One region of the Oerskovia sp. PE-21s genome, then DNA from elsewhere that is predicted to be linked to it. Evidence: riboswitches for the same ligand, from Rfam matches in the RefSeq annotation. Region 1 holds a riboswitch; the other holds the start of a gene.
What was found. A riboswitch is a leader RNA that binds a small molecule or an ion and turns the genes downstream of it on or off. The one in region 1 is predicted to bind thiamine pyrophosphate.
Positions count from the first base shown of each region.

Region 2: another riboswitch for thiamine pyrophosphate. It lies ahead of thiC (phosphomethylpyrimidine synthase ThiC); the one in region 1 lies ahead of thiD (bifunctional hydroxymethylpyrimidine kinase/phosphomethylpyrimidine kinase).

Region 1 covers NZ_JBUXJM010000010.1:130,972-135,535, forward strand. The annotation lists gene ACZDYF_RS17530 (DUF389 domain-containing protein) at 1-857, opposite strand, end outside; gene pip (prolyl aminopeptidase) at 933-1,874, shown strand; TPP riboswitch at 2,392-2,492, shown strand; gene thiD (bifunctional hydroxymethylpyrimidine kinase/phosphomethylpyrimidine kinase) at 2,484-4,091, shown strand; gene ACZDYF_RS17545 (hypothetical protein) at 4,170-4,442, opposite strand; gene ACZDYF_RS17550 (quinone oxidoreductase family protein) at 4,439-4,564, opposite strand, start outside.
Region 2 covers NZ_JBUXJM010000004.1:375,787-380,350, forward strand. The annotation lists gene ACZDYF_RS10440 (ABC transporter ATP-binding protein) at 1-408, shown strand, start outside; gene ACZDYF_RS10445 (hypothetical protein) at 627-1,697, shown strand; TPP riboswitch at 1,809-1,918, shown strand; gene thiC (phosphomethylpyrimidine synthase ThiC) at 1,909-3,603, shown strand; gene ACZDYF_RS10455 (response regulator) at 3,669-4,331, opposite strand; gene ACZDYF_RS10460 (sensor histidine kinase) at 4,328-4,564, opposite strand, start outside.

The DNA.
Region 1 (4,564 bases):
GCCTCGATCCTCAGGACGGACCCGCTGAAGGAGATCCCGGTGACCGTCCACTGCTCCTGCTCGGCCCACGCCGCGGCGACGGGGGCGGCGGCGATCTTGTCGGCGTTCTGCCGCAGGACGTGCTGGCTGATCGCACTGAGGGGCACCGCCACGACGAGCAGCGCCGCCGCGACCGTGACGAGGCTCGCGCCGCGCAGCGGCCCCACGAACCTCTCGGCCTCGCCCGCGGCCGTGCGGACCTGGAACAGCAGGAAGACGAGCGTGCCGGTCGCGATGATCGCGGCGACGTTGGTCGCGAACAGCAGGAGAGCCCCCAGGGCCTGGTCCGGGGCGCCCGACTCGAGCGTGAGGCCGACGACCGCGAGCGGCGGGACGAGCGAGATCGCGATCGCGACGCCGGGCAGCGCGTCCGACACGTCGGCCCGCACCAGGGCGAAGGCCCCGACGGCCCCGGTCGCGAGCGCCGCGAGCAGGTCGATGAGCTGGGGCGTCACGCGGCCCGCGACCTGGCTGTTGGTCGCCGCGACGATCTCGATCGGGACGAACAGGCCGACGAGGTAGCCGGTCGCGACCACCCCGGCGGCTCCCGCGACGACCAGGAGCGCCGACGAGGTCAGGTTCCGGTGGTCGTTGAGGACGATCGCGAGCGCCGTCCCGACGATGGGCGTCATGAGGGGCGCGACGATCATGGCACCGATCACGGTGGCCGTGCTGTCGGCCGCGACACCCGCCGACGCGATGACGGCCGCGAGGATCAGCAGGGTCCAGAACGTGGCCAGCCGGGATCGCGCCGTCGGGCCCTCGGAGATGAACAACGCGGTGGTCATCCGCTGGATGTCGGCCGTCGTGACGCGCATGCTGCCTCCCACGGGTGCTGATCGTGCCCCCAGCATCACAGGGGGGCGTCGCTCGCGCTCGGTACGCTGCCGGACATGTACGCCGTGACCCCACCACATGCCCAGGGCTTCCTCGACGTCGGCGACGGCCACGAGATCTGGTGGGAGGCGCGGGGCAACCCGGAGGGCAAGCCCGCGGTCGTGCTGCACGGCGGGCCGGGAGCAGGGAGCACGCCGGGATCGGCGCGGCCGTTCGACCCCGAGCGCTACCGCGTGGTCCTTCTCGACCAGCGGGGTTGCGGTCGGAGCCGACCGCTCGCGAGCGAGGACGACGCCGACCTGTCGACGAACACCACGGCGCACCTGGTAGCGGACGTCGAGCGGCTGCGCGAGCACCTCGGTATCGATGCGTGGCTGGTCCTGGGGACGTCGTGGGGTGCGACGCTCGGGCTCGCGTACGCGGTGGCGCACCCCGAGCGCGTCACCGAGGTGGTCCTGGGAGCGGTCACGAGCACCACGGCCCGAGAGGTCGAGTGGATCACGCGCGACATGGGTCGTCTCTTCCCCGAGGAGTGGGACCGGTTCGTGGCCGAGGTTCCCGTGGCGGAGCGCGACGGCAACCTCGCGGCGGCCTACGCCCGCCTGCTCGCGTCCCCGGATCGTGCGGTGCGTGAGCGCGCAGCGGTGGCCTGGTGCCGCTGGGAGGACGTGCACGTCTCGCTCGTGCACGGGTTCGAGCCCTGGGACCGCTACGAGGACCCGGAGTTCCGGCTGCGGTTCGCACGCCTGGTGACGCACTACTGGGCCAACGCGGCCTTCCTGCCCGACGGCGCTCTGCTGGCCGGGGTGCGCGGGCTCGGCACGGTGCCTGCCGTCCTGGTGCACGGGCGGCAGGATGTGTCGGGACCGCTCGACGTCGCGTGGCGTCTGCACGGGGAGTGGCCGGGGAGCGAGCTCGTGGTGCTCGAGGGCGCGGGTCACGGGGGCCAGGGGTTCCCGGAGGCGCTGGTCGCGGCGACCGACCGGTTCGCGGTCTAGCCCTCGCCGTTCGGCTACGGTGGTGGCCCCACCTGCTCCACCTGCCCCCGCCGTCGAGGACGACCACGAGGTGACCGCCATGCCCCGCCGTACGGCACTGCTCGTCGGAGTCCTGGCCGTGTCGTGCGGCTCGCTCGCGCTGGCCGCGGCGCCGGGCTCGACCGGGCGGGTCGCGATCCCCACGCAGGGGCCGTGGCTCGTCGTGGTCGAGGGGTGGCCCGACGGGATCAACGTCTGCACTGAGGACCCCTCGGTCGAGTACGCCGTCACACCACTCGCTCTGCCGCCGCTCCCGACGACGGTCGCCCTCGTGCCCGACGACGGTCGCCCTCGTGCCCGACGCCGCGCGCGCCGACGTCGAGCGCGTCGTCCGGTGCCTCGACCGGTACGTCCCGTTGTCGAGCCTCATGGTGCAGACCGTGCCGGCCGAGGCCTCGTAGGCCTCGACCGTTCCGACCTCTCGCGACACCTGGTGGTCTCCGCCGACCGGCAGGACTTTCCGCCAGCTAGAGTTCCCTGCGAAGACACGGGGTGCCCGCTCCCACGAGCCGGGCTGAGATCACACCCGTCGAACCTGATCTAGCTAGCACTAGCGAAGGGATGTCGGCAATGTCGCTTGCTGCCACCACCACACCTGTCCGGCCCGCACCTGCCCGCACGCCTGCGGCGGACGCCGTGGTCGCGGACGAGCACGGCGCGTCGCGGGGGCCCGAGCCTTCCCGCCCCCGCGTCCTGTCCATCGCAGGCACCGACCCGACGGGGGGCGCCGGGATCCAGGCCGACCTCAAGGCGTTCGCGGCGCACGGCGCGTACGGCATGGCGGTCACGACCGCCCTGGTCGCGCAGAACACGCACGGCGTCCGCACGGTCCACGTCCCTGGCGCGGAGTTCCTCGCAGAGCAGCTCGACGCGGTCTCGGACGACGTGGTGATCGACGCCGTGAAGATCGGCATGGTCGCCAACGAGCCCAACGCGCGCGCGATCGCCGCGTGGCTCGGGCGCGCGAAGCCGCCGTTCGTGGTGCTCGACCCCGTCATGGTCGCCACGAGCGGCCACCGGCTCCTCGACGAGGGGGCCGAGCAGGCCGTGCGCGAGCTGGTCGCGCTCGCCGACCTCGTGACGCCCAACCTCCCTGAGCTCGCCGTCCTCGTGGGCGAGCAGACCGCGACCACCTGGTCCGACGCCCTCGCCCAGGCGAGGCGCCTGCACGTGGTGAGCGGCGCCGTCGTGCTCCTGAAGGGTGGTCATCTCACCGGGGAGGAGTCGCCCGACGCCCTGGTGGGCGCTCGCGGGCCCGACGACGTCACGACCTTCTCGGCGCCCCGCGTCGACACCGTGCACACCCACGGGACCGGGTGCTCGCTGTCGGCGGCGGTCGCCGCGCTGCGACCCCGGCGTGACGACTGGGCGGGCGCCGTGCGCGATGCGAAGACCTGGCTCACGGGCGCGCTGCGAGCCGGGGGAGCGTTGGCCGTGGGCACGGGGCGCGGACCCGTCGACCACCTGGCGCACCTGCCCACGCTCGGGCAGCGGGCGTTCTCCGAGGAGGCCTGGGAGCGCATCGCGGGGTGGCGCGAGGCCGTCGAGGGGATGGGGTTCGTGCGGGAGCTCACGGACGGGAGCCTCTCAGCGGGGGACTTCGGGTTCTACCTCGCGCAGGACGCCGCGTACCTCGCCGAGTACTCGCGCGTGCTGTCGCGGGCGAGCCGGCTCGCGCCCACGCCCGAGGCGCGGCAGTTCTTCGCGGGCGCCGCGGTCACCTCGCTCGAGGTCGAGCAGGCGCTGCACCGCGACTGGTTGGGCGAGCACGCCGGGATGGACCGTGGGGCGGTCGAGAGCGTCGACCCGTCTCCCGTGACGGCCGCCTACACGAACCACCTCCACGCGGCCTCGAACGGGTCCTACGCGGAGACGGTCGCGGCCCTGCTGCCGTGCTACTGGCTGTACTCGCACATCGGCGACGTCCTGGTGCGCCAGGCAGGAGACCTCGACGGGCACCCCTACGCGCGGTGGATCGCGCTCTACGGCGACCCGGCTTTCGCCGAGGCGACGCGTGCCGCGTGCTCGTTCGCCGACGAGGCCGCGCGCTGGGCCTCGCCCGCCGAGCGCGAGCGGATGCTGCGCGCGTTCGAGCTGTCCTCGATGCACGAGTACCTGTTCTTCGAGCAGGGGCTGACGCGACCGACCTGGCCGGCGCCGCCCCTCGCCGCGCACTGAGCTCCCGCCGAAAAGTGAGCAGATGCCCCGGATCGGGCTCGAACCGGGGCATCTGCTCACTTCTCGGCGCGGGAATCGCTACGCGCTCTGCGCGCCGTCCGCCGGGTACCCGCAGTCGTACCCCGGCGGCCACCAGCGCCACGTCGTGGTGACCTCGCTGGTCGAGACGCCCGCGGGGCGGTCGGCCAGGCACTGCGTGCGCATCTGGTCGAGCCCGACGGTCAGGTAGTACACCGCGAGCACGCCCGTGAAGACGACCAGGAGGACCGTCAGCGCCAGGCGCAGGCGCCGGTCGGAGCGGCGGGTGGGTTCGTCCTCGCCGGGTCGTGGCGGGACCCAGTCCCAGCTCACGAGGCGGGGTCCGTGGCCGGCCCGGGCGTCGTGCCGGTGCCGGCGTCGAGGCCGGGGACGAGCAGCACCTTGCCGGTCGTCGCGCGCCCCTCCAGGGCGCGGTGCGCGTCGGCCGCGCGTGC
Region 2 (4,564 bases), on a different contig from region 1:
TTCCAGAACCCGCACGGTGTCGCGCGTCGCGCCGCCCTCGACCACGTGGTGCTGCCGCTGCTGGCGCGCGGACTGCGCCGCCCCGACGCCGAGGACCGGGCTGCCGAGATCCTGGCGCGCTTCAACCTGACGTCGGTCGCCGACCGACCCTTCCGGGCGCTGTCGGGCGGAGAGGCCCAGCGGCTCATGCTCTCGCGTGCCGTGGCCCTGGCCCCGGATCTGCTCCTGGTCGACGAGCCCACCGCGCAGCTCGACCTGCGCACGGCCGCGACAGTCAACGAGGTCCTGGCCGGCATCGCCCAGGACGACTCGATCGTCGTGGTCGCCACGCACGACCCGCACACGCGCGACGCCTGCACGCGCGTGATCGACCTCGCCGACTTCCAGTCCGCGGAGGTCGCGGCGTGACCGCCACCGAGCAGGGCCCCGTGCCCGACGGCGCGGCGGGACCCGGCCTGGCCACGTCCCCGGGCGCCTCGCACCGTCCCGTTGGCGCACAGCCCCTCGGTCAGGTCACGGGTTCAGCACCCCCCACCGTGCCCGACGGCGGAGCGCACCTCCGCGCGGAGGCGAGTGGCGGCGTCGGGCCGGGGGAGAAGCCCGCGCGACCAGTGCGGGCGCGTGCCATGCGGGCCGCGTCCGTGGTGTCCGAGGCGTGGCGGAACGTCGGGTCCGGCACGACGCGCGCGACCTTGTTCGCGGCGGTGCTCGTCGTGGTCGTGGGGGCGCTCGCCGCGGTCGACGTGCGTGCGGTCGCGGGCGTGATCGAGGGCGCCCGTGAGTACCGGGACGCGGGCGCGAGCGTGCAGATCCTCGAGGCCACCGGGCAGGTCGACGGGGCACGCTGCGAGGCCCTCGCAGGGGTCGACGGCGTGAACGCCGCCGGAGCCCTGCGGACGGGGGATCCCGTGCGGGCGCTCAACCTGCCGTCGAGCGAGCTGACCGGCTTCGAGGCGACCCCCGGGCTGCTCGGCGCGCTCGACCGCGGCCGGGTCGCCGGGGCGGGACTGTGGCTGTCCGCGGACCTGGCCGAGGCGCTCGGCGCGTCCGCCGGTGACTCGATCGCGACGATCACCGGTCCCGCGCGGGTCGGCGCCGTCTACCCGTACCCCGACGACGGGCGCGACCGCGCGCTCGGTTACGCAGCAGTCGCGCCGGTGCCCGCGGCGGGACTGTTCGACTCGTGCTGGGTCGAGATCTGGCCCGTCGAGCCCGAGACGGCGACGCTCCTGCGCACGACCATCGTCGCCGACTCAGCCTCCGAGGTTCAGCCCACCCAGAAGCAGCTCAACGGCCGGCTCGGCGCGACGTACGACGCGAGCGCCGAGTTCAGGGATCGTCTGACGAAGCCCGCGCCGATCGCCGCCGCCTTCCTGGGGTTGGCCCTGGGCTTCGCCGTGATTCGTCTGCGCCGCCTCGAGCTCGCCGCAGCCCTGCACGCCCGGGTCCCCCGCTCGGCGCTGACCTGGCAGGTGCTCCTGGAGACCGCGGTGTGGACCGGTGCCGCCGTGATCGTGACCGTTCCGGTGCTGTGGTGGCTCGCCGCCGATGCCGGCCTTCCCGCCGACCACCTCAGCACCTGGGTCATCGGCATGCGGACCGTCCTCGCGGGAGCGGGCGCGGTGCTCGTCGGAGCGGTCGTCGGGGCGCTCGCGACCCGGGAGAAGCACCTGTTCAAGTACTTCAAGGAGAGGTGACGGACCTCGACGCTGGGTGAGCCGGGCTGATCGCGGGACGCCCGCGCCGCCGTCGTGCAACCTGCGCTACGGTGGCCGCGCACCACCCAGCACCACCAGTACCACCCACAACTCCACACCCACGGGAGCTCGCAGCAGCGAGCTGAGAGGGCGGCTCAGCGCCGCCGACCGTTCGAACCTGTTCGGATCATGCCGACGTAGGGAGAGAGCAATGAGCTCTGAGACCGCTGTGCCCGCGCACACCATCACGACCGGACCCATCGCGGGGTCCGCCAAGGTGCACCACCCCGTCCCGGGCGCGGAACACCTGCGCGTCCCCGAGCGCCGCGTGCTCCTGAGCAACGGCGAGCACCTGGACCTGTACGACACCTCGGGCCCGTACACCGAGGTCGACGACCCGGCCGCGTTCGACCTCGCGGGCGGGCTGCCCGCGCTGCGGGCGTCGTGGCTGCGGCCCGACGCCGTCCCCACCGAGCACGGCACGGGCGGCGCCCGCACGCAGCTCGCTTGGGCACGGGCCGGGGTCATCACCGACGAGATGCGGTTCGTGGCGGCGCGCGAGGGCGTGGACGTCGAGCTCGTGCGGGACGAGGTGGCCCGCGGCCGGGCCGTGATCCCGGCCAACCGCCGGCACCCCGAGATCGAGCCCATGATCATCGGCAAGGCGTTCGGCGTGAAGATCAACGCGAACATCGGCAACTCGGCCGTGACGTCCTCGATCGAGGAGGAGGTCGAGAAGATGGTGTGGGCCGCGCGCTGGGGCGCCGACACCCTCATGGACCTCTCGACGGGCAAGGACATCCACGAGACCCGCGAGTGGGTGCTGCGCAACTCCCCGATCCCCGTGGGGACGGTGCCGCTCTACCAGGCGCTCGAGAAGGTCAAGGGCGACCCCGCGAGGCTCACGTGGGAGATCTACCGCGACACCGTGATCGAGCAGGCCGAGCAGGGCGTCGACTACATGACCGTGCACGCGGGCGTCCTGCTGCGCTACGTCCCGCTGACCGCGCGCCGCGTCACGGGCATCGTGTCCCGGGGCGGCTCGATCATGGCCGCCTGGTGTCTCGCGCACCACCAGGAGTCGTTCCTGTACACGCACTTCGCGGAGCTGTGCGAGATCCTGCGCGACTACGACGTGACGTTCTCCCTGGGCGACGGCCTGCGACCGGGGTCCATCGCGGACGCCAACGACGCAGCGCAGTTCGCCGAGCTGCGCACGCTGGGCGAGCTGACCAAGGTCGCGAAGTCCTACGGCGTGCAGGTCATGATCGAGGGTCCGGGGCACGTCCCGATGCACAAGATCGTCGAGAACGTTCGTCTCGAGGAGGAGCTGTGCGAGGAGGCGCCGTTCTACACGCTCGGCCCCCTCGCGACCGACATCGCGCCCGCCTACGACCACATCACGTCCGCGATCGGGGCCGCGATCATCGCCCAGGCCGGGACCGCGATGCTCTGCTACGTCACGCCCAAGGAGCACCTGGGGCTGCCCGACCGCGACGACGTCAAGACGGGCGTCATCACGTACCGGATCGCGGCGCACTCGGCCGACCTGGCCAAGGGGCACCCGCGCGCGCAGCTGCGGGACGACGCGCTGTCCCGTGCCCGGTTCGAGTTCCGCTGGCACGACCAGTTCGCGCTCTCCCTCGACCCCGACACCGCGCGTGCCTTCCACGACGAGACCCTGCCGGCCGAGCCCGCCAAGACCGCGCACTTCTGCTCGATGTGCGGGCCCAAGTTCTGCTCGATGCGGATCTCCGCGGACGTGCGCGAGTACGCCGAGAAGAACGGCCTGACCTCGGTCGAGGCGATCGAGGCGGGCATGGCGGAGAAGTCGAGCGAGTTCACGGACGCGGGCGGCCGGGTGTATCTCCCCGTGACTCCCGCCCAGCCCATGACGCCGAGGTAGAACGTTCTGCGCGAGGTAGTGCGCGCTGCGTCCTATCTCGCGCAGAACGTTCTACCTCGGCCGGATCACCGTGGCGACGGCGCCGCGATCCCGTGCTCGTACGCCCACACCACGAGCTGGACGCGATCGCGCAGGCCCGTCTTGGTCATGATCCGGCTCAGGTGCGACTTCACGGTGCTCGCCTCGAGGAACAGTGTCGAGGCGATCTCGGCGTTCGACTGCCCCCGGCACAGCAGCGCCAGGATGTCGTGCTCGCGCGAGGTGAGCAGACCTGAGGCGACGTCGTCCGGGGACGCGGGGGACCGCCGTCGGGCGAACTCGTCGATCACGCGCCGCGTGAGCGTCTGGTCGACGAGGCCCTCGCCCGACGCCACACGCCGCACCGCGTCGACCAGGACGTCGGGCTCGGCGTCCTTGAGCAGGAACCCGCTCGCCCCGGCCTCCAGGGCGCCGAACACGTAGTCGTCCAGGTCGAACGTGCTCACCACGAGCACCGGGACCGGGTCGACGACGCCGGGACCCGCGAGCGCGCGCGTCGCCGTGATGCCGTCCCCGCCGGGCATGCGGACGTCCATGCACACGACGTCGGGGCGCTCGCGGCGTGCGACGCGCACGGCGTCGGCCCCGTTCGACGCTTCGCCGACGACCTCGAGGCCCTCGCTCTCGAGGATCACGGTGAAGCCTGCGCGGACGACGGCCTGGTCGTCGACCAGCACCACTCGGGTCATGGGGCCTCCTGCCCGACGGCGGAGCCCGGCTCGTCCGCGGACGTCGCCGAGCGCTGGGGGATCGTGGGAGACACGGGGTCGACCGGCCGGGGGACCGTGAGCCGGACCCGCCAGCCGTCGCCGGGCACGGGGCCGGCGTCGAGCGTCCCGCCGACGAGGTGCGCGCGCTCGGTCATGCCGATGAGGCCGTGGCCGGGCGGGGCCGGGGCAGCAGGGGCGCCGTGCTCTGGGCT